4 regions of the Phytobacter sp. V91 genome follow, and region 3 is predicted to be linked to each of the others. Evidence: predicted binding sites of a transcription regulator. Region 3 holds the regulator's gene; each other region holds the start of a gene.
What was found. Region 3 encodes LexA, which represses DNA repair genes until DNA is damaged. Its sites were predicted from a motif close to TNCTGTATGTACATACAGNA; they were not measured.
Positions count from the first base shown of each region.

Region 1: mutH (DNA mismatch repair endonuclease MutH) is a predicted target of LexA. The motif match lies at 2,302-2,321, and genes of this name have one in related genera.
Region 2: uvrB (excinuclease ABC subunit UvrB) is a predicted target of LexA. The motif match lies at 2,862-2,881, and genes of this name have one in related genera.
Region 4: metR (HTH-type transcriptional regulator MetR) is a predicted target of LexA. The motif match lies at 3,798-3,817, and genes of this name have one in related genera.

Region 1 is NZ_CBFFRJ010000031.1:26,061-31,895, reverse strand. Features, by position in the region: gene ACSZO4_RS08655 (NADP(H)-dependent aldo-keto reductase) at 1-116, opposite strand, end outside; gene ACSZO4_RS08650 (YgdI/YgdR family lipoprotein) at 248-466, opposite strand; gene ACSZO4_RS08645 (TerC family protein) at 603-1,316, opposite strand; gene mutH (DNA mismatch repair endonuclease MutH) at 1,380-2,075, opposite strand; gene rppH (RNA pyrophosphohydrolase) at 2,754-3,284, shown strand; gene ptsP (phosphoenolpyruvate--protein phosphotransferase) at 3,297-5,543, shown strand; gene lgt (prolipoprotein diacylglyceryl transferase) at 5,747-5,835, shown strand, end outside.
Region 2 is NZ_CBFFRJ010000085.1:6,215-12,049, reverse strand. Features, by position in the region: gene bioF (8-amino-7-oxononanoate synthase) at 1-89, shown strand, start outside; gene bioC (malonyl-ACP O-methyltransferase BioC) at 76-828, shown strand; gene bioD (dethiobiotin synthase) at 821-1,543, shown strand; gene ACSZO4_RS16990 (ABC transporter ATP-binding protein) at 1,485-2,207, opposite strand; gene uvrB (excinuclease ABC subunit UvrB) at 2,960-4,981, shown strand; gene pmrB (two-component system sensor histidine kinase PmrB) at 5,171-5,835, opposite strand, start outside.
Region 3 is NZ_CBFFRJ010000008.1:61,327-67,161, reverse strand. Features, by position in the region: gene plsB (glycerol-3-phosphate 1-O-acyltransferase PlsB) at 1-1,995, opposite strand, end outside; gene ACSZO4_RS03060 (diacylglycerol kinase) at 2,137-2,505, shown strand; gene lexA (transcriptional repressor LexA) at 2,614-3,228, shown strand; gene ACSZO4_RS03050 (CsbD family protein) at 3,496-3,705, shown strand; gene ACSZO4_RS03045 (ABC transporter substrate-binding protein) at 4,026-5,690, shown strand; gene ACSZO4_RS03040 (ABC transporter permease) at 5,709-5,835, shown strand, end outside.
Region 4 is NZ_CBFFRJ010000020.1:45,493-51,327, forward strand. Features, by position in the region: gene rhtB (homoserine/homoserine lactone efflux protein) at 1-19, opposite strand, end outside; gene pldB (lysophospholipase L2) at 125-1,120, shown strand; gene yigL (sugar/pyridoxal phosphate phosphatase YigL) at 1,146-1,946, shown strand; gene ACSZO4_RS06380 (carboxylate/amino acid/amine transporter) at 2,026-2,925, shown strand; gene metR (HTH-type transcriptional regulator MetR) at 2,813-3,766, opposite strand; gene metE (5-methyltetrahydropteroyltriglutamate--homocysteine S-methyltransferase) at 4,003-5,835, shown strand, end outside.

The DNA of each region.
Region 1 (5,835 bases), on a different contig from region 3:
GCATAATCCAGCTGAGCGTGGGCGTCGGCTTCGCTATTCTGTTCACCAAACGTCATTGTGCCCAGCCCCAGGGTGCTTATTTCAAGCGAACTATGGGGGATACGGTGATAGTGCATAGCCAACTTCCTTTACATACATACAACGTCAGATGACTGACAAAGGACTATAACCATGGCAGAGGGGAGAAAAAAGTGAAAGGGGTAAGGTGAGAAAAGGCCAGCAGGTCACTGACCTTTAAAGCAATTTTTTAACGTTCAAGGATCTGAGAAACATCATCACGGTTAATCTGCATTTTATTGCCCTGCTGATCGCGATAGCTGACCAACCCGGTTTCGTCATCAACCTGCGGCTTACCTTCCGTCAGGATCATCCTGCCATCTTTAGTCGCCATTACGTAGTCGCTACTGCAACCTGAAACGGCAAAAGCTAATCCGACCGCTGAGATCAGTACTGCCCAGTTCTTCATGCTTTCATCCTCATCGAATCCCGTTTTAACATGAGTGTAGTAATAACCTGATGTTGCATGGTCAAAAAGGGGGAAAATCTTAAAGTGGGAGAGACGGCAGAATAAACAGCGCCTCCCCGCGAGGGGAAGCGTTGAATTACAGTGGGGTTTTCTTATTGCGCAACAGATTGAGGCTTTCCACCACAATCGAGAAGAACATGGCGAAGTAGATGTAGCCCTTAGGTACATGAATCGACACGCTTTCCAGGATCAGGGTAAAACCAACCAGAATCAGGAACGACAGCGCCAGCATTTTGACCGACGGATGGCGGTCGACAAACTCGCCAATCGGTCGTGCTGCGAACATCATCACGCCAACGGAGATAACCACCGCCGCCATCATAATAAACAGATGGTCAGAGAGACCTACTGCGGTTATCACGGAATCAAGGCTGAAAATAATGTCCAGCAGCATGATCTGCACGATAGCGCCGAGGAATGAACTGACGTTGGTTTTGAGGCTCTCCTCTTCTCCTTCGATCGTTTCATGGATCTCTTTGCTGGCTTTCCAGATAAGGAAAATACCGCCAAGGAACAGGATCAGATCACGGGCGGAGACCGCGTGGTCGAAAAGCTCAAACAGTGGAGTGGTGAGTCGGGTAATCCATGCAATGGAAGCCAGTAACAGCAACCGCATAATCATTGCCGCACTTAGCCCCAGTCGCCTTGCGTAATTACGCTGAGCGGTAGGGAGCTTTGCAACCACCAGAGAAAGAAAAATAATATTGTCGATCCCAAGCACAATCTCCAACAGCGTCAGCGTGCCAAGGGCGAGCCAGGCGTTGGGATCGGTAATCCATGCAAATAACATCTATCAAGGTCCTGCCAAAAAAGAAACGCTGATTATAAGCGCGCAGCAGGCAGAGGTAAAAAACTAATCCCCGTTCTTCAGGAAATGTCTTGCCAGCAGGGAGCCCGTAAAGTTCTTTTTCAGATAAAAACCCCGTGGCAAGGTCAGAATGGGTTCCCCTTGCGCGCCGATGGCCTCGGTGAGCGCTTTACTGTTTGCGGCTTTCGGTCGCAGCTGCAGCACCTCGCCATGGCGGGCGGTTATCTGCTCAACCTGGCCGAGTACGATCAAATCCATTAGTTCTTCCCAGTCCAGACGCAGCTGATTTTCTTCCTCCTCATCAGGGCTCCACAGCAGGGGAGAGCCGACCCGGCGTTCGCCAACGGGGATGTCACGCGAGCCTTCGATCGGGATCCACAACACACGGTGTAATTTATGCCGCACATGGCTGGTTTCCCAGGTGACGCCCGTATTGCCCGTCAGTGGCGCAACGCAAACGAAGGTGGTCTCCAGCGGGCGGCCTGCGCTGTCGATCGGGATGGTTTTCAGCTCGACGCCCAGATGGGCGAAATCCTGCTCTGGCTTGCTGCCTGCGCTGGCACCCAGCCAGCGCTCCAGTAATATTCCTGTCCAGCCTTTATCTCGTCTGAGATCGCGGGGAACCGGCAGTCCGGCGAGGAGAGCCAGCTCCCCCAGGGTATATCCCGCAAGCGACAGCGCCTGGGAAAAAAGTTGTGTTTCGGATCCGGGCGGTGATGTTAATGGTGAAAGAGAGGACATGTAGAAACCCTGGTTAAAAAACGAACTGCATTTATGCACTGTATGTATTCAACGTATCTTTTTCCATGTATAACAAAAAAACATATGATTCATAAGGTGTTTTTCGTCATCATTGTTGCTGTTGCGCAACAAAAAAAAGAGTTGTCCAAATCTGGTCACTGACAATAAACAGGATCTTACACCATGTTATCCACAGAAAAATGGGATAACTGGGTAAAAGTGTCACTACTGTTTCGATTTACAGCCTTGACGTGCGACGAAAATCCAATTTTTGCACAAAATGTGTCTAACTTATTGGCATAATCTGTGGATAAAAACGACGTTGTTCGATCTTTCATCAGCTAAAGGATCGGTTAAGTGATGATCATCACATTATGCGATGAAAACACGGCAATCATCCATCTAACCTAATGAATGAAATAAAGTTATTTTTTTTGTACATTATCCACTTATTCAGACTACTCTGGGTTTTACCCCGGTAAACCTCGGGTTCTTCACAACTCTATCCACAGAAAACGTGAATAAAACCCGATGTGCGCAAGGGTGTCTGTTTATAACTATGGCGATAACTGTGGGTTATTCAATTGTTATCCGTTTGTGCCGCTGCAATTGAGTGGTTTACCGTTTTCCGCGAGTGTGAAACAATCGTTTGATTCAGGTTTATTTTGAGGTAGTCCGGTGATTGATGACGATGGCTACCGCCCAAATGTGGGTATCGTAATCTGTAATCGACAGGGCCAGGTTATGTGGGCCAGACGCTTCGGACAGCACTCATGGCAGTTCCCTCAGGGGGGAATCAATCCTGGTGAATCTCCGGAGCAGGCGATGTATCGGGAACTGTTCGAGGAAGTGGGCTTAAATCGTAAAGATGTTCGAATCCTTGCTTCTACCCGTAACTGGTTGCGTTACAAGTTACCGAAACGTTTGGTGCGTTGGGACACAAAGCCGGTTTGTATCGGCCAGAAACAAAAGTGGTTTCTTCTGCAATTGGTCAGTAGTGATGCCGACGTCAATATGCAAACCAGTAGTACCCCGGAGTTTGATGGCTGGCGATGGGTGAGCTATTGGTATCCTGTTCGTCAGGTAGTGTCGTTTAAACGCGATGTTTACCGACGGGTGATGAAAGAATTTGCAGGTGCAGTGATGTCGCTTCAGGAAACACCACCTAAGCCGCAAAATGCCCCTGCCTGGCGACGTAAAAGAGGTTAAGCCACGCACATTATGCTCACCCGACTGCGAGAAATCGTTGAAAAAGTCGCCAGCGCGCCGCGTTTAAACGAAGCGCTGGAAATCCTGGTCACCGATATTTGTCATGCCATGGATACCGAGGTGTGCTCGGTTTATCTTGCTGACCATGACAGACGTTGTTATTACCTGATGGCGACGCGTGGTTTGAAAAAACCGCGCGGGCGCACGGTCACCCTTGCATTTGATCAGGGGATTGTCGGTCTGGTCGGCAGGCTTGCGGAGCCTATCAACCTGGCTGATGCGCAAAAGCATCCCAGCTTTAAATTCATTCCTGCGGTAAAAGAAGAGCGCTTCCGGGCGTTTCTTGGCGTGCCTATTATTCAGCGCCGCCAGCTTCTTGGCGTGCTGGTGGTTCAGCAGCGCGAACTGCGTCAGTTCGATGAGAGTGAAGAATCTTTTCTGGTGACGCTTGCCACGCAAATGGCGGCGATCCTTTCACAATCCCAGTTAAATGCCCTCTTTGGTCAGTATCGTCAGACGCGTATTCGGGCGCTACCGGCCTCATCCGGGGTGGCGATTGCTGAAGGATGGATGGATGAAACCCTGCCGCTGATGGAGCAGGTTTATGAGGCATCCACCCTTAATACCACCCTTGAACGCGAGAGACTGACCAGTGCGCTGGAAGAGGCCGCCGGTGAGTTTCGTCGCTACAGCAAACGTTTTGCCGCTGGGGCGCAAAAAGAGACGGCCGCTATTTTCGATCTCTACTCGCACCTGTTGTCTGATGCCCGCCTGCGTCGTGAGCTGTTCGCCGAGGTTGATAAAGGCCTGGTTGCCGAGTGGGCGGTCAAAACCGTTATTGAGCGCTTTGCCGAGCAGTTTGCCGCCCTCAGCGATGGCTATCTGAAAGAACGCTCCGGTGATTTACGCACCCTCGGTCAGCGCTTGTTGTTCCATCTTGACGATAACATTCAGGGGCCAAATACCTGGCCTGAGCGTTTCGTGCTGGTTGCTGATGAGCTCTCTGCCACGACCCTTGCCGAACTGCCTCATGACAGGCTGGCCGGGGTGGTGGTGCGCGACGGCGCCGCCAACTCACATGCCGCTATCATGGTGCGTGCGCTGGGGATCCCGACGGTCATGGGCGCGGATATTCAGCCCTCGGTTCTCCATCGTCGAACCTTAATTGTCGACGGCTATCGGGGCGAGCTACTGGTCGACCCGGAACCGGTGCTGTTGCAGGAATACCAGCGGCTCATCACCGAAGAGAATGAGCTAACCCGGCTGGCGGAAGATGACGTTAATCTTGCGGCGCAGCTTAAAAGCGGCGAGCGCATAAAGGTGATGCTCAACGCGGGCCTCAGCCCGGAGCATGAAGAAAAGCTGGGTAGTCGTATTGACGGCATCGGGCTTTATCGCACCGAGATCCCTTTTATGTTGCAAAGCGGCTTCCCCTCGGAGGAGGAGCAGGTTGCGCAATATCAGGGCATGTTGCAGATGTTCAACGACAAACCCGTGACCCTGCGTACCCTCGATATCGGTGCTGATAAGCAATTGCCTTATATGCCGATCAGTGAGGAAAACCCTTGCCTTGGCTGGCGCGGCATTCGGATCACCCTCGATCAGCCGGAGATCTTCCTCGTCCAGGTGCGCGCCATGCTGCGTGCCAATGCCGCCAGCGGCAATCTCAGCATTCTGTTGCCGATGATCACCAGTATTGATGAGGTGGATGAAGCACGAAGGTTAATCGAGCGTGCGGGACGCGAAGTGGAAGAGATGATCGGCTATGCGATCCCGAAACCGCGAATTGGCGTGATGCTCGAAGTGCCGTCGATGGTCTTTATGATTTCGCACCTGGTAAATCGGGTCGATTTTATCTCCATTGGCACCAATGACCTGACCCAGTACATTCTGGCGGTCGATCGCAATAATACGCATGTGGCGAATATGTACGACAGCCTGAATCCGGCGGTATTACGTGCGCTGGCGATGATTGCCAGAGAGACGGAATCTCTGGGCATTGAGCTGTGTCTGTGCGGCGAGATGGCGGGCGATCCTATGTGTGTGGCGGTGCTGATCGGTCTGGGCTTTAATCATCTGTCGATGAACGGGCGTTCTGTCGCGCGTATTAAATATTTGCTGCGGCGGATCGATTTCGCGGAAGCGCAAACACTTGCGAAGCGTGCGCTGGAAGCCCAGCTGGCAACCGAAGTTCGTCATCAGATTGCGGCATTTATGGAGCGGCGTGGTCTGGGCGGTCTTATTCGCGGCGGATTGTAAGCCGGGATGTGACCGGGGCGCGCTGGAGAAGCCAACGCCCCTGCAGCGCAAAGGATGACGGGTATACATATCTTTTACAACTTCGCCGCATCCTGCCTGCCCGCGTTATGCTATTATTCGCGACCCAGGAGCGCCCGCTATCACGGGCGCACATTTATACCGCTGTCCACTTTCGGCGGAATAACAACAAGTTGTGGTGACAGATGAATAGTGGCTATCTGCGTTTCCCGGATTTTGATCCGGTGATTTTCTCCCTTGGACCGGTCTCTCTGCACTGGTACGGCATGATGTA
Region 2 (5,835 bases), on a different contig from region 3:
GCACGGCGCGTTTGCGGCTGACGCTTACTGCCGCCCACGAACCTGAAGATATCCACCAGTTGCTGGAGCTGCTGCATGACGCCGGTTAACAAACAGGCCGTAGCTGATGCCTTTGGCCGGGCAGCACCGCACTACCGCCAGCATGATGGGCTACAGCGCCAGAGCACGGCATTATTGCTCTCGCGTCTTGGTGAGCTACCTGTCCGCAAGGTGCTGGACGCCGGATGTGGCCCGGGCGCTACCGGGCATCACTGGCAGCAGCGAGGCGCAGAGGTGACGGCGCTGGATCTCAGCCCGCGAATGCTTGAAGAAGCACGCCTTCAGCGAACGGCGCAGCACTATATTCAGGGCGATATCGAGGCCATGCCTCTGCCTGAGGCACACTTTTGCCTTGCCTGGAGCAACCTTGCGGTGCAGTGGTGCAACTCCCTGCCGCAGGCGCTTAATGAGCTGTACCGGGTGGTGCGACCGGGAGGCGAGATTGCCTTCACGACCCTTGCCGGAGGCTCTTTAGCGGAGCTGCATCAGGCCTGGCAGGCGGTGGATTCCGGGGAGCATGCCAACCGCTTTTTACCGCCAATGCAGATTTACCATGCGCTGCGCGGCTGGCAGTTTACCGCTGGCGTGGAAACTATCACGCTGCATTTTGCGGATGCCGCAGAAGCCATGCGTTCACTCAAAGGCATTGGCGCAACCCATCTGCACGGCGGGCGCAGCGGTGGGCTGACGCGCGGCAAACTGCAGCAATTGCAGCATGCCTGGCCGCAGGAAAACGGACTTTTCCCGTTAAGCTATCAACTATTCTGGGGGGTTATCCGCCGTGACTGAACGTTATTTTGTGACCGGGACGGACACTGAAGTGGGTAAAACGGTCGCCAGCTGCGCATTGCTACAGGCGGCAAATTTACGCGGGCTGCGTACCGCGGGATATAAACCTGTCGCCTCGGGCTGCGAGATGACGCCGGAAGGGCTACGTAATAGTGATGCGCTGGCGCTTCAGCAAAACAGCAGCGTGCCGTTGCCTTATGCAATGGTCAACCCCTGGACTTTCGCTGAGCCAACCTCGCCGCACATCGTCAGCGCTGATACGGGCACGCCAATTGTGCCTGAGGAGATGTCTGCCGGATTACGTCAGCTGGAAAGCAGTGCGCAGTGGGTGCTGGTGGAAGGCGCGGGAGGCTGGTTTACCCCCTTGTCGGAGAGTTACACCTTCGCCGACTGGGTGATTGCCGAGCAACTGCCGGTGATTCTGGTGGTGGGGGTTAAACTGGGCTGTATTAATCACGCCATGCTCACAGCACAGGCCATTACCCAGGCCGGGTTAACGCTGGCCGGATGGATTGCCAATGATGTACAACCGCCTGGCAGACGGCACAACGAATATCTTGCGACCCTGCGGCGCGTGTTGAAAGCCCCTCTGCTCGGGGAAATTCCCTGGCTTTCACACGCGCCAGACGATGCGCAAAAAGGTCATTATCTCGATCTCAGCGTGCTGACTCCGGCGTCATCCAGTGCGAGAGTAGCCCCTCGTCCAGTTGCTTAACGTCCCCCTCGGCGACGTTACGTCCCCGATGCAGCAGGCAGAACCGATCCGCCACCCGGCGGATAAAATTCAGGTGTTGTTCAGCCAGCAGAATGGTCATGCCCAGATCCTGATTCAGGCGCACGATCAGATTCCCGAGCTTATGAATAAACGCCTGGCCCAGACCCCGGGTCGGCTCGTCAAGGATCAACAGGCGTGGGCGGTTGATCATCGCCCGCGCCATCGCCAGCTGATATTGATTATCTTCCGATAATCCGCTCCCTTTCACCTGACGAAAGGCATAAAGCTCTGGAAACAGATCATAAATTTCACTGCTTACCGCATTGCGGGGGGCCGGGCCTGCCAGCAGCGCGATATGCAGGTTCTCCTCGACCGTTAGCTGGGAGAAGATCCTCCTGTCCTGAGGCACATAACCGATGCCCATAGCCGAACGGTGCTCTGCCTGCCAGTGCAGCATATCCTGTGGGGGTCCACTGGCGTCCTGCCAGACCATACTGCCGCTTTCAACGGGTAAAAACCCGGTAATGCAGTTAATCAGGGTCGTTTTGCCCATACCCGGCAGGCCGATAACGGAGGTACAGACGCCTGGAACTAAATCGAGGTCGACGTTCCACAACGTATGCTGATTGCCGTAATACTGGTTCACTGAACGTAAGCTCAACATAATCCGCTCCTTCTCTCGATTTGAGGTCAGGATCAGTCTGCAAAAGGCTTGCCAAAACGTAAAAGGTGTTTGCTTTTCAGATAAGGATGAGAAAACAGGTATTTAAAATCCCTTTTCGCCAAAAATGGCGAAAATCCGTGCACTTTGTCAGTGCTTACCCTGACGCTTATGGTGCAGCAAAATGGGTAAAATGTGAGCACGATCGCAGGCGGTTTTGCCGTTTCGTTAGCAATTATTCTGCGAAAATAAGCGATAAAAATTTTTTACGACGCTAAAAACACAGCCAGTCAGCAATCTGTGGACTCAGGGTGCGCATGGGCTGGAGAGAGTTATCCACTATTCCTGTGGATAACCTTGTGTATTAGAGTTAGAAAAAGTGCGATAAGCGAGTAAACACGCGGCCTGCGCCTGAATTGATGCGAAAGGCGGCTTTTGATGAAAAGTGTTTTTTATCAATTAGTTAAATAAAAGCAATGGTTGTAAGAAAAGTGTCACCCGCTGCCACAAAACTTTCATTACCTCCCTTGACAAATGTTAAAAAACGAAATGTTCTGGGGATAACCCGTAAGGGCAGGTGTTTTGTTCCAGTCTGGTCGGTTTTCATGGTCAGCAAACACTGTTGCGACCCTGGCTAGTACAGATCCACGATAATGCCACTGTTTTTTCATCCAGTATATATTACTGGCAAATCTCCGCGTGGTGAGTAAAATTACTTTCCTGCCCGCTCATTCCTTCATCAGGTAGCTGTTCACATGAGTAAACCGATAAAACTGCATTCTGCTTTTCGCCCCTCTGGCGATCAGCCTGAGGCTATCCGCCGCCTGAAAGAAGGCCTTGAAGATGGGCTGGCGCATCAGACGCTGCTCGGGGTGACGGGTTCAGGTAAAACCTTCACCATCGCCAACGTGATTGCCGATTTGCAGCGCCCGACCATGGTACTGGCGCCCAATAAAACCCTGGCGGCCCAGTTGTATGGCGAAATGAAAGAGTTCTTCCCGGAAAATGCGGTGGAGTATTTTGTTTCCTACTACGACTACTACCAGCCTGAAGCCTATGTGCCAAGCTCAGATACCTTTATTGAAAAAGATGCCTCAGTGAATGAGCACATTGAGCAGATGCGTCTGTCGGCGACCAAAGCGCTGCTCGAACGCCGGGACGTGATTGTGGTGGCGTCGGTGTCGGCCATTTACGGTCTGGGCGACCCGGATCTGTATCTGAAGATGATGCTGCACCTGACCAACGGCATGATTATCGATCAGCGTTCAATCCTGCGTCGTCTGGCGGAGCTGCAATATACCCGCAATGACCAGGCTTTCCAGCGCGGGACGTTCCGCGTGCGTGGGGAGGTGATTGATATTTTCCCGGCGGAGTCTGACGATATTGCCCTGCGCGTTGAGCTGTTCGATGAAGAGGTGGAACGGCTGTCCCTGTTTGATCCGCTGACCGGGCAGGTGGAATCGGTGATCCCCCGTTTTACCGTCTACCCCAAGACCCACTACGTCACGCCGCGTGAACGTATTGTGCAGGCGATGGAAGAGATCAAAAGCGAGCTGGTTATTCGCCGAAAATCGCTGATGGACAATAACAAACTGCTGGAAGAGCAGCGTCTGACCCAGCGTACCCAGTTTGATCTGGAGATGATGAACGAGCTGGGATATTGCTCGGGGATTGAAAACTACTCGCGCTATCTGTCCGGGCGTGGGCCGGGTGAGCCGCCGCCGACGCTGTTCGATTACCTGCCTGCCGATGGCCTGCTGGTGATTGATGAATCTCACGTTACCATTCCGCAGATTGGCGGCATGTATAAAGGCGACAGGGCGCGCAAAGAGACGCTGGTGGAGTACGGCTTCCGTTTACCCTCAGCCCTCGACAACCGTCCGCTGCGCTTTGAAGAGTTTGAAGCCCTCGCACCGCAGACCATTTATGTCTCTGCGACGCCTGGCAACTATGAGCTGGAAAAATCGGGCGATGAAGTGATTGACCAGGTGGTGCGTCCCACTGGCCTGCTTGACCCGGTCATTGAAGTTCGCCCAGTGGCGACACAGGTCGACGATTTGCTCTCCGAAATTCGCAAACGCTCACCCATTAACGAGCGCGTGCTGGTGACGACCTTAACCAAGCGGATGGCGGAAGATCTGACGGAATATCTGGAAGAGCATGGAGAGAAGGTGCGCTATCTGCACTCGGATATCGATACCGTCGAACGTATGGAGATCATCCGCGATTTGCGCCTTGGGGAGTTCGACGTGCTGGTCGGCATCAACCTGCTGCGTGAAGGCCTGGATATGCCGGAAGTCTCGCTGGTGGCGATTCTGGATGCCGATAAAGAAGGCTTCCTGCGCTCCGAGCGCTCACTGATCCAGACCATTGGTCGCGCGGCCCGTAACATCAACGGTAAAGCTATTCTGTATGGCGATAAAATCACGCCGTCGATGGCTCGCGCCATTGGCGAAACCGAGCGTCGTCGCGAGAAGCAGCATCAGTACAATGAAGATCACGGCATTACGCCGCAGGGCCTGAATAAGAAAGTGGTCGATATTCTTAGCCTTGGGGAAAGCCTCGCTAAAACCCGGGCGAAGAGCCGCGGAAAATCCCGGACTCCGGCTCAGGCAGACGCCGCCGAGCGGGCGCTGACGCCAAAAGCGTTGCAGCAAAAAATTCATGAGCTTGAAGGGCAGATGATGCAGCATGCGCAAAATCTTGAATTTGAGGAAGCGGCAAAATGCCGCGACAAGCTGCAGCAGCTGCGGGAGCTCTTTATTGCGGTGTCATAATATGAGATCTGTCACGCAATGCTGACCGGTGCTTAATGTTTGCTTAATGTTGTTCCGGTACTCTTCATGCAAATTTCAGGAGAGTTCGGAATGCAAAAAGAAAACATTTATCAGTATGTTGCTGTCGCGCTATCTCTGGTCGTTGTTATTGCCTTTAGCCATACCTGGGTACTCAGTTATTAAACGCGCTTAACGCGACACCGGTTTGAACCTCACCCATGCCCGCACGCCGGGCGTGGGTTGTCGGTTATGCAAAAAGAATTGTGCATCATGTAACTGGGCGATCCGTGTCACAATACTCAGCCCCAGCCCTGCGCCGCCATAGCGACTGTCCATGCGTACAAAAGCTTTGCTCAGCTCGCCGCTGCGTGACTCATCAATGCCAGGACCCTCATCTTCCACCGCTATTACCGGTGCTTCCCCATTTTCAATACTGATGCGGATTGTTGACGCTGGCGGGCTGTAACGGTGGGCATTTTCCACCAGATTTCTCACCAGCACGCGCAGTAAGGTTGCATCGCCAGCTACAGCCACATCTTCACTATCCTCCGGGAGCAGTAAGACCTGCTGTCGGCTGGTCAGCATGGTGTCCAGCTCGCCCCAGATGGGTAAAATAACATCGCTCATCAGCATCACCTGCTGGTAGCTACCCGCCGAGAATGACTGGCCAACCCTCGCAAGCTGCAATAGCTGGGAAATGTTATCGGTCATCTGATCCAGGCGCTGAATAAGCGGGGTGACGTTGAGCGAGTGGGTTTTCGCCATCAGCTCAAGATGCAGACGCAAACCGGCAAGCGGAGTACGTAACTCATGGGCCACATCTGCGGTGAAAAGCCGTTCGCGCTCCAGGGTCA
Region 3 (5,835 bases):
CACGCCCGCCAACTCTTCTTTTTCCCAGCGCAGGAACAGTTCTGCTTTGAGCATCGGGTAGAGCAGCTCAACATGGCGCAGCATCTCGTCCTGAGAAATATGACGATGCTGGGTGATGATGGCCGCCATCAGTGACGGCAGCATCAGCATATGCGCAATGTTGTTGCGGTAGTAGGTCATCAGCACCGCCTGCTCGCGCGGCAGAATGATGATGTCGCCGATGGTGTCTTTCTCCACCTCAAACTTGTTCATCTGCAATGCGTGATCGATGAGCTCCGACGCACTGGCGGCTGGCACCGTTGAGTCAGCGGCGTAAGGGACATTACGCATCAGGCTCAGGTAGCAATTAAGCTGTTCCGTCAACTGTTCACGGGTCAGTGAACGCTGACGCGAAGCCAGCAGGGCGGTGCAGCACAGGTTCATGGCATTCGCCGCCCCGGCGTTGTTAATGCGCACCATCAGATCGGCGGCAATGGCATTGACCGTAGGGGTAAGCCAGGCCGGACGAATCGCTTCGATGGGGTCGATAGACTCACGCCACTCAGGCACCCGCTGGTTGAGGTAGTTCATCAGCGGAATAGGTTCGCCGAAGTTAACATAGCCCTGGCCGAGGTTACGCAGCTTGCTTAAGCCCCGCACCATCTGCATAAAGCCTTCTTTCTCTTTCGTCGCGCCGCGCAGCTCTTTAGCGTAGGTGCCGACTTCCATCACGTGCTCATAGCCAATGTAGATGGGCACCAGGGTGATGGGACGCGTACCGCCGCGTAACATCGCCTGAATGGTCATCGACAGGGTGCCGGTTTTCGGATCCAGCAGACGGCCAGTACGTGAACGCCCGCCTTCCACAAAGTATTCGACGGAATAACCACGCTGGAACAGCTCACCCAGGTATTCACGGAACACGGTCGAATAGAGTTTGTTGCCTTTAAAGGAACGGCGGATAAAGAACGCCCCCAGGCGGCGGAAAATCGGCCCGGCGGGCCAGAAGTTCAGGTTAATACCGGCAGCGATATGCGGCGGTACCAGCCCCTGGTGATAAAGCACATAGGAGAGCAGCAGATAGTCCATGTGACTGCGGTGGCAGGGCACATAGACAATTTCATGGCCGTCGTGGGCGAGCTGGCGCACGCGCTCAGCGTTGTGCACGTTAATGCCCTGATACAGACGGTTCCAGGTGAAGCTTAAAATTCGGTCAGAGAGACGAATCATCTCATAGGAGAAGTTCGCCGCAATCTCTTCCATCAGGGCGACCGCGTTTTGCTGGGCCTTATCATGGGAGATTTTTTTGCTGCGGGCTTCGTCTTCCACCGCGCGGGCAATCGCTTTGGAGGCCAGCAGCTTGTTAAACAGATCCTGGCGTGCCGGCAGACGCGGACCGACCGCAGCCAGACGCTGGCGGGCGAAGTGCATACGCGCCACACGTGCCAGTTTTTGGGCGATAATTTTATCCGTGCCGTGCTCAGTCGCCATCCTGCGCAGCGATACCGGCGGCGAGAAACGGACAAAGCTGTCGCGACCAAGCCAGGAGATGGCAAAGAACTTCTGGATGCCGTTGAGCATCCGCAGCGGTGGATTCACTTCGCCTTTTTCGCGCCCCGGTGAGCGACCAAACATCATCGATACCGGTACCATTTGCACATCCAGATCGGGATGGCTACGGTGCAGATCGAGATAGTCGTGGAACAGCTTGATCGACTCTTCTTTTGGCGTGTACCAGGTAAATACCCGTGGCCCGCCATGAATGAAGATGTAACGCGGCAGTTCCACGCCGTCGATCTCAAGCGGTTGCAGCGGATCGGGCAGGTCATGTGCCAGACATTGAGCGCGTAACGTGAGCAAGTCGGCCTTCGAGTTGTACGGTAAAACGTACATAATAGGACGTGACGTATCGAGCCCCAGCTCCTGAGCGGGTTCTGCCGGGATCGACTTGCTTTTTACCAATACGCTTAATGGTAAATTAAGTAACTTGTAGTAAATTCGTGGCCAGCCGGACATAAACGATGTAAAGCCTCTGGTTAATAATGCCATTGCGTCGCAAGAATATCAGAAAGCGCGCACAAATTCTTTTGTACCTCTATAACCTTACATAGAGATTGATGTTCAATACATAATTCAATTCATAAAAAGGTTCTTTTAATGGCCAATAATACCACTGGTGTTACCCGCATCATCAAAGCGGCCGGTTATTCATGGAAAGGCGTCCGCGCCGCCTGGATAAACGAAGCTGCCTTTCGCCAGGAAGCCATCGCGGTCATTCTGGCAATTATTATCGCCTGTTTCCTTGATGTCGATGTCATCACTCGCGTATTGCTGATTGGTTCAGTGGTACTGGTGATGGTCGTTGAAATTCTCAATAGCGCCATTGAAGCGGTAGTGGATCGTATTGGCTCCGAGTTTCATGAGTTGTCCGGACGGGCGAAAGATATGGGCTCCGCGGCGGTACTGATGACCATTCTGCTGGCGCTCTTCACCTGGATTTCGCTGCTGTGGGGACATTTTCGCTGACAGATCCGGAATTGCGCTAACTGCTGGTTTTTTGCGTAATTTTGGTTTCAAAATCGCCTTTAGCTGTATATACTCACAGCATAACTGTATATACACCCAGGGGGCGGAATGAAAGCATTAACGGCCAGGCAGCAAGAGGTGTTCGATCTCATTCGCGATCGAATCAACCAAACGGGTATGCCGCCGACACGTGCGGAGATCGCACAACAGTTGGGGTTCCGTTCCCCAAACGCTGCTGAAGAGCATCTGAAAGCACTGGCGCGCAAAGGCGTGCTGGAGATTGTTTCCGGTGCTTCTCGCGGCATCCGTCTGCTGATTGAAGAAGAAGAGGACGCCGGTTTGCCTCTGATTGGGCGCGTCGCGGCAGGTGAACCCCTGCTGGCGCAGCAGCATATCGAAGGTCACTATCAGGTGGATGCCTCCCTCTTCAAGCCAAATGCTGATTTCCTGCTGCGGGTAAGCGGCATGTCGATGAAAGACATCGGCATTATGGATGGCGACCTGCTGGCCGTGCATAAAACCCAGGACGTGCGTAATGGTCAGGTGGTGGTGGCGCGTATTGACGACGAAGTCACCGTGAAGCGTTTGAAAAAACAGGGCAATACCGTTCATCTCCTGCCGGAAAACAGCGAGTTTTCGCCGATCGTGGTCAATCTGCGCGAGCAGAACTTCACCATCGAAGGTCTGGCCGTTGGCGTTATCCGCAATGGTGAATGGCTGTAACTCTTCGCACAAAACCGTGGCGATACACCCTGTTGCCACGTTTTTCCTTTCCTGATGGCCTCTCCTGCCGGCGGATACATCCCTGATTACCAGTCCCCTCATCTTCATCTCTCCATCATGCTTATAATTCTCTCTTTGATGGTTAAACATTCCGAATAAATCCACCGTTGCGTTATCACTGACTACCCTTATTAGCACGTTCAGCATTTTCAGAACGTAACGAGCCACAATGATTCGTTATTTACACTGAACGATGAGGACATGATGATGAATAAAGACGAAATAGGCGGTAACTGGAAGCAGTTAAAAGGTAAAGCGAAAGAGCAGTGGGGCAAGCTCACCGACGATGACATGACGGTGGTCGAAGGTAAACGCGATCAGCTGGTGGGGAAAATCCAGCAACGTTATGGATACGCGAAAGAGCAGGCGGAAAAAGAGGTCGTTGACTGGGAAAAACGCCACGATTACCACTGGTAGACCTTATTAACACCTCGCTTTATGGCTCTTTCATAAGAACTGTTTAAGATTGTCACGCGGCGGATGAGGCAGTGATTTAAGATAAAGTGACGCTGCGTGACTATCCCGACAGGGTGCTAAATACGCTGGTGCAGTTCTGCAACAGAATTCCCGCTGGCGGTGCAAATAAATAAGGTTTTTTTATTTTTCAAATTAAATCATAGAGATAATATAACTCATTCTTATTTTATAAGCCGTTTTACCCCACTTTTCTCTGATTTCAGAACTGGTATGTATCTTGCCTGTTAAATAGTGACATTTTATTTAACAGGGACAATGCCATGCTGAAGAAAAACTTATTGTTGCGTAAAGGCCACCTCGCTATCGCTGTCAGCGGGGCTTTGGCGCTGTTTACCTCTTTGCAGTCCCAGGCTTCAACGCTGCGCATCGCGATGACTGCCGCAGATATCCCACTGACGCTCGGTCAGCCCGACCAGGGCTATGAAGGAAACCGCTTTACCGGCATCCCGCTGTATGACGCCCTTGTCGAATGGGATCTGTCTCAGGGTGAAAAGCCGAGCGGCCTGGTGCCGGGCCTGGCGACTGAGTGGCATGTTGATCCGCAAAACCAGAGTCGCTGGATTTTTACCCTGCGTCCTGGGGTGAAGTTTCATGACGGTTCTGAAGTGAATGCCGATGCGATTGTCTGGAACGTCGATAAAGTGCTTAACAAAGCCGCACCGCAGTACGCGCCGGGTCAGATCGGCAACACGCTCTCCCGGATGCCGACCCTGACCGGTGCCGAGAAAATTGACGATCATACCGTCGTACTGACCACCTCCGAACCGGATGCGCTGCTGCCGTACAACATTACCAACCTGTTTATCGTCTCGCCGACGGCCTGGCAAAAAATGTATGACGCGGTTCCGGCCAGCACCGGCGATACCGCCGCACGCAGCAAGCTGGCATGGACGGAGTTTGCCGCTCATGCGGTGGGCAGCGGTCCGTTTAAAATGGAAAAACTGGTTCCCCGCCAGCAGCTTATCCTCGATAAAAACCCCGATTACTGGAACAAAGATCGTATTCCCCGGGTGGATAAAGTGGTGCTGATCCCGCTGCCGGAGGCCAATGCCCGTACTGCGGCCCTGCTCTCAAAACAGGTGGACTGGATTGAAGCTCCGGCCCCGGACGCCGTCGATCAAATTAAAGCCCAGGGTTTTAAAATCTATGCCAATACCCAGCCGCACCTGTGGCCGTGGCAGTTCTCCTTTGAGGAAGGTTCGCCCTGGAAAGACATTCGTGTGCGCAAGGCCGCCAACCTGTGCCTTAACCGCGCTGAGCTTAAAAGCTATCTCGGCGGTTATATGACCGAAGCCACCGGCGTCTACGAGGCGGACAGCCCCTGGCACGGCAAACCTGGTTTCCAGGTCAAATACGACCCGGACACGGCGCGTAAGCTGATGACCGAAGCCGGGTTCAGCGACAGTAAACCGCTGCATGTGACGGTAGCGACTTCAGCATCCGGCTCCGGGCAGATGCAGCCATTGCCGATGAACGAGTACATCCAGCAGAGCCTGAAAAGCTGCTTCTTTAACGTCGATATCAAAGTCAACGAATGGAACACCCTGTTCACCAACTGGCGTCTTGGGGCGAAAGATCCTTCGGCGAAAGGGATCGACGCGATCAACGTCAGCGCGGCGGTGAATGACCCCTACTTCGGCATGATCCGTTTCTCGACCGCTAAAGCCTTCCCGCCGGTGGCCACCAACTGGGGTTATTTCTCAACGCCGGAAACCGAAAAGCTGGCGACGGCGGTGAAACACGCGTTTACCCCGGCAGAAATGGATAAAGCGGCCGGTGAACTGCATGCCGCCCTGGTAGACCAGGTGCCGTTCCTGTTTGTCGCCCATGACGTTGGGCCACGCGCGATATCGCCTGCGGTAACGGGTGTTGTGCAACCGCAAAGCTGGTTTATCGACCTGAGTCTGGTGAGCAAGAAAGAGTAACAGTAACGGGAGCAAGAGATGATCAATACGCTGCTATATCGCATCCTGCTGGCCGTCCCCACTATGCTCGGCGTGGCGGTTATCTGTTTTATGCTGGTGCAGATAGCGCCTGGCGATCCGCTGGTGTCGGTGATGCCGCCGGACG
Region 4 (5,835 bases), on a different contig from region 3:
ACCACCACTCGAAGGTCATGAGAAACTCCCTGGTTGTCTGTTTTTATGCCACAATACGCTATTGTCAGCGGAATTAGCTACAGGTCACAAAAACGTTTTTGTTGCGCGAGTGAGGGCGTACTCAATGTTCCGGCACAACAAGGACTGGGAAACCAGAGAAAGCGCGTTTGCTGCGTTTGCGACAGGGCCGTTAACCGACTTCTGGCGTCAGCGCGAAGAGGCTGAATTTACCGGGGTGGACAATGTTCCGGTGCGATTTGTCCGCTTCCATGCTGCCATGCACGACAGGGTTATCGTGGTCTGTCCGGGTCGTATTGAAAGTTATGTGAAGTATGCTGAGCTGGCATATGATCTGTTCCATCTTGGTTTTGATGTGCTCATCATCGACCATCGCGGTCAGGGGCGTTCCGGGCGCATGCTGGAAGATACGCACCGGGGCCACGTGGTTAACTTCAGTGATTACGTGGATGATCTGGCGGCGTTCTGGCAGCAGGAGGTCGCTCCAGGCCCCTGGCGGCAACGTTATATTCTGGCGCACTCGATGGGAGGCGCTATCGCAACCTTGTTTGTGCAGCGCCATCCGCAGGCTGGCTGTGACGCCATTGCCCTCTGTGCCCCCATGTTTGGCATTATTATTCATCTGCCTGACTGGATGGTTCGCCCGTTGCTGGACTGGGCGGAAGGCTATCCGCGTATTCGCGAAACCTATGCCATTGGCACCGGGCGCTGGCATGCCCTGCCTTTTGCGCTCAATACGCTGACCCACAGCCGTGAACGTTATCGGCGTAACCTGCGTTTTTACGCCGACGAGCCGCAGTTACGCGTTGGTGGCCCGACCCTGCACTGGGTGCGGGAAGGTATTCTGGCCGGTGAGCAGGTCCTGGCAGATGCGGCTTCAGATACGCCGCCGATGTTAATTATTCAGGCAGAAGAAGAGCGTGTTGTGGATAACCGCATGCACGATCGTTTCTGCGATATCCGCGCCGCAGCGGGCTTTCCTTGCGAAGGGGGTAAGCCGCTTGTCATAAAGGGCGCGTACCATGAGATCCTCTTTGAAGAGGACGCTATGCGCTCGGTCGCGCTTCGCGCCATCGTCGAATTCTTCGATCGGCATAACTAATGAATTATTGAGGTATAAGGTTCTTATGTATCAGGTTGTTGCATCTGATTTAGATGGCACATTGCTCTCCCCCGATCACACTCTCTCCCCGTATGCGAAAGAGACGCTTAAGCTCCTGACTGAACGCGGAGTGAACTTTGTTTTCGCCACCGGACGTCACCATGTTGATGTCGGCCAGATTCGCGACAACCTGGGGATCAAGGCCTGGATGATCACCTCCAACGGCGCGCGGGTACATGATACCGACGGCAATCTGGTTTTCACCCACAACCTTGACCGCGATATTGCCACCGATCTGTTCGGCGTGGTGCATAACAACCCGGATATCATCACCAACGTTTATCGCGATGATGAGTGGTTTATGAACCGTCATCGCCCGGATGAAATGCGTTTCTTTAAAGAGGCGATTTTCCAGTACTCCCTGTACGAGCCGGGCCTGCTGGAGCCGGAAGGGGTCAGCAAGGTCTTCTTTACCTGCGAGAAGCATGAAACCCTGTTACCGCTGGAGCAGGCGATCAATGCCCGCTGGGGCGATCGTGTTAACGTGAGTTTCTCCACCCTGACCTGTCTGGAAGTGATGGCCGGCGGCGTGTCGAAAGGGCATGCGCTGGAAGCGGTATCAGCAGCGCTGGGTTACAGCCTGAAAGAGTGTATCTCCTTTGGTGACGGCATGAACGATGCTGAGATGCTCTCGATGGCGGGCAAAGGCTGCATTATGGGCAATGCCCATCAGCGTCTGAAAGATTTGTATCCGGAGCTGGAAGTGATTGGCACCAACGGGGACAACGCCGTCCCTGACTATCTGCGCAAACTGTTCCTTAGTTGATCTAAAGATCAATTATTGACCAGTCGTCAACTGAAGACTTCGCTACAATGAGTGCTCCTTATCCAGAGAGACATTCATTGTGGCGCTTCTCATCATCACCACGATCCTGTGGGCCTTTTCCTTTAGCCTGATTGGCGAGTATCTCGCCGGGCACGTTGACAGCTATTTTTCGGTGCTGATGCGCGTCGGGCTGGCGGCGCTGGTCTTTTTACCCTTCCTGCGCACCCGCGGGCTGCCGTTCAAAACCCTCGGGCTGTATATGCTGGTGGGGGCGTTACAGCTGGGTATCATGTACCTGTTCAGCTTCCGGGCGTACCTCTACCTGACGGTATCTGAATTCCTGCTGTTCACCGTCTTTACGCCGCTGTATATCACCCTGATTTATGACCTGCTGAGCAAGCGCAAACTGCGCTGGGGCTATGCGCTGAGTGCATTGCTGGCGGTGGTGGGGGCGGCGATTATTCGCTATGACAAAGTCAGCGAACACTTCTGGATGGGGTTGATGTTTGTCCAGCTTGCCAATATCAGTTTCGCCATCGGTATGGTGGGCTATAAGCGTCTGATGGAAACCCGCCCGATGCCGCAGCACAATGCCTTTGCCTGGTTCTATCTCGGCGCATTTGTGGTGGCGGTGACGGCCTGGTTTGCCCTTGGCAACCCGCAAAAACTGCCGACCACCAACCTGCAATGGGGCGTGCTTATCTGGCTGGGGGTTGTGGCTTCAGGCCTGGGCTACTTTATGTGGAACTACGGGGCAACGCAGGTGGATGCGGGAACGCTTGGCATCATGAACAACGTGCATGTTCCGGCCGGGCTGCTGGTTAACCTTGCCATCTGGCAGGAGCAGCCCCACTGGCCAAGTTTTATTATTGGTGCTGCGGTAATAATGGCCTCGCTGTGGGTCCATCGGCATTGGGTCGCTCCGCGCTCCGAACAAACGGCAGATGATCGCAGGCGTGGTTCCGCGCTGAGCGAATAAAGGCTTCGGTCACCGGTTGACGCTGTTCGCCATCGCGCGTGGCAGCGTACAACCGACTCCATAATCCCTCGCCCAGGGTCTTTGTCACCACCAGGCCCTGGCGTTCAAAACTCTCTACTACCCAGTGCGGTAATGCCGCAATCCCCATCCGTGCCGCCACCATCTGAATCAACAGCAGGGTGTTATCCACGCTTTTAAGCTGAGGGCTGACGCCCGCCGGTTGCAGGAAATGACGCCAGATATCCAGACGACTGCGTTGTACCGGATAGATAAGCAGAGTTTCGGTGGCGATATCCTCCGGCGTTATCCGCGTGCGGGCCGCCAGCGGGTGGTCAGGCGAGAGCACCAGACGGACTTCAAAATCAAACATCGGCGAATAGAACAGTCCGCTGCGCGGCAGAATATCGGAGGTCATCACCAGATCCAGCTCACCCTGTTGCAGCGCGGGCTGCGGATCGAAGGTCACGCCGGATTTGAAATCCATCTCCACCTGCGGCCACTGGGTGTGAAAGCTCTCCAGCGCCGGGGTCAGCCACTGAATACAGCTATGGCATTCAATCGCGATACGTAACCGGGTTTGCTGCGGTTCATTACAGGCCTGCAGGGCGCTGGTGATTTGCGGCAGCACCTGGTTTGCCAGTTGCAGCAGAATTTCACCCTGCGGGGTAAAGCGCAGAGGCTGACTTTTACGCACAAAGAGCCGAAAGCCGAGGCGCTGTTCCAGATCGCTGAACTGGTGAGAAAGTGCCGATTGCGTCTGATGCAGCGTCGTCGCCGCCGCGGCGAGCGATCCGCAGTTCCGTAACGCTTGCAGCGTTTTCAGATGTTTAATTTCGATCATGAAAGTCCTTCACTTCGGCGTGAACAATTTGCGCTTGAGGAATATACAGTACTTGCGAATTATAGCGGTGTAAACATCTGGACGGCTAAAATCCTTCGTCTTTTAAATTTATGGTGCGTTGGCAGCGTTCACTCACCCCGGTCACTTACTCCAGTAAGCTTCCGGGAATGAGCAAACTTGCCGCCTTCCCTAAATTCAAAATCCATTGGATTTACAATTTCTTAGAGGAAGCACATATGACAATTTTAAATCACACCCTCGGTTTTCCTCGTGTAGGCCTGCGTCGCGAGCTGAAAAAAGCGCAAGAAAGCTACTGGGCGGGGAAAACCTCCCGTGATGAACTGCTGGCAGTAGGGCGCGAGCTGCGTGCCCGTCACTGGGCGCAGCAGAAAGCGGCGGGCATCGATCTGCTTCCGGTGGGCGATTTCGCCTGGTACGACCATGTTCTGACCACCAGCCTGCTGCTGGGTAACGTTCCGGCTCGTCATCAGAACAGCGACGGCGCCATCGATATCGATACCCTTTTCCGCATTGGGCGTGGACGTGCGCCAGGCGGTGAACCGGCTGCGGCGGCGGAAATGACCAAATGGTTTAACACCAACTATCACTATATGGTGCCGGAGTTCGTCAAAGGCCAGCAGTTCACGCTGAGCTGGACCCAGTTGCTCGATGAAGTAGACGAAGCGCTCGCGCTGGGCCACCAGGTCAAACCGGTGCTGTTAGGACCGGTCACTTACCTGTGGCTGGGAAAAGTAAAGGGTGAACAATTTGATCGCCTGAGTCTGCTGAACGATATTCTGCCGGTCTACCAACAGGTGCTGGCCGAGCTGGCAAAACGCGGTATCGAGTGGGTGCAAATCGACGAACCTGCGCTGGTGCTGGAACTGCCGGAGATCTGGCTGGAGGCCTTTAAACCCGCCTATGATGCCTTAACCGGGCAGGTGAAACTGCTGCTGACCACTTACTTCGAAGGGGTCACGCCGAATCTCGATACCATCACGGCGCTGTCGGTTCAGGGGCTGCATGTGGACCTGGTGCAGGGTAAAGATGATGTTGCCGAACTGCATAAACGTCTGCCCGCTGACTGGCTGCTCTCTGCCGGACTGGTCAACGGGCGTAACGTCTGGCGTGCCGATCTGACGGAAAAATATCGGCAAATTGCAGCGATCGGTGGCCAACGTCCGCTGTGGGTCGCTTCCTCCTGCTCGCTGCTGCATAGTCCTATCGATCTGAGTGTGGAAACCCGTCTTGATGCCGAAGTGAAAAGCTGGTTTGCCTTCGCCCTGCAAAAGTGTGAAGAACTTGCCCTGCTGCGTGATGCGCTGAACAGCGGTGAGACCGCCGCGATTGAGGCCTGGAGCGCGCCGATTCAGGCTCGCCGTCATTCCACCCGGGTGCATAACAGCGCGGTGGCGCAACGTCTGGCGGCGATCACCGCTCAGGACAGCCAGCGTCATAACGCTTATCCGCTGCGTGCAGAAGCCCAGCGAGCCCGTTTTAATCTGCCTGCCTGGCCGACCACTACCATTGGATCCTTCCCGCAAACCACCGAAATTCGTGGCCTGCGTCTGGACTTCAAAAAAGGCAATCTCGATGCCAGCCACTACCGCACCGGTATCGCCGAACACATCAAACAGGCGATTATTGAGCAGGAGCGGCTGGGGCTGGACGTGCTGGTGCATGGTGAAGCCGAGCGTAACGACATGGTGGAGTATTTCGGCGAGCATCTGGACGGTTTCGTCTTTACCCAGAATGGCTGGGTACAGAGCTACGGTTCCCGCTGCGTGAAGCCGCCGGTGGTGATCGGTGATGTCAGCCGTCCGCAGGCTATCACCGTTGAGTGGGCGAAATATGCCCAGTCTCTGACCGACAAGCCGGTAAAAGGTATGCTGACCGGTCCGGTGACCATTCTGTGCTGGTCGTTCCCGCGTGAAGATGTGAGCCGTGAGACCATCGCCAAACAGATTGCGCTGGCCCTGCGTGACGAAGTGGCCGATCTCGAAGCCGCCGGTATCGGCATTATTCAGATCGACGAACCGGCTCTGCGCGAAGGCTTGCCGCTACGCCGC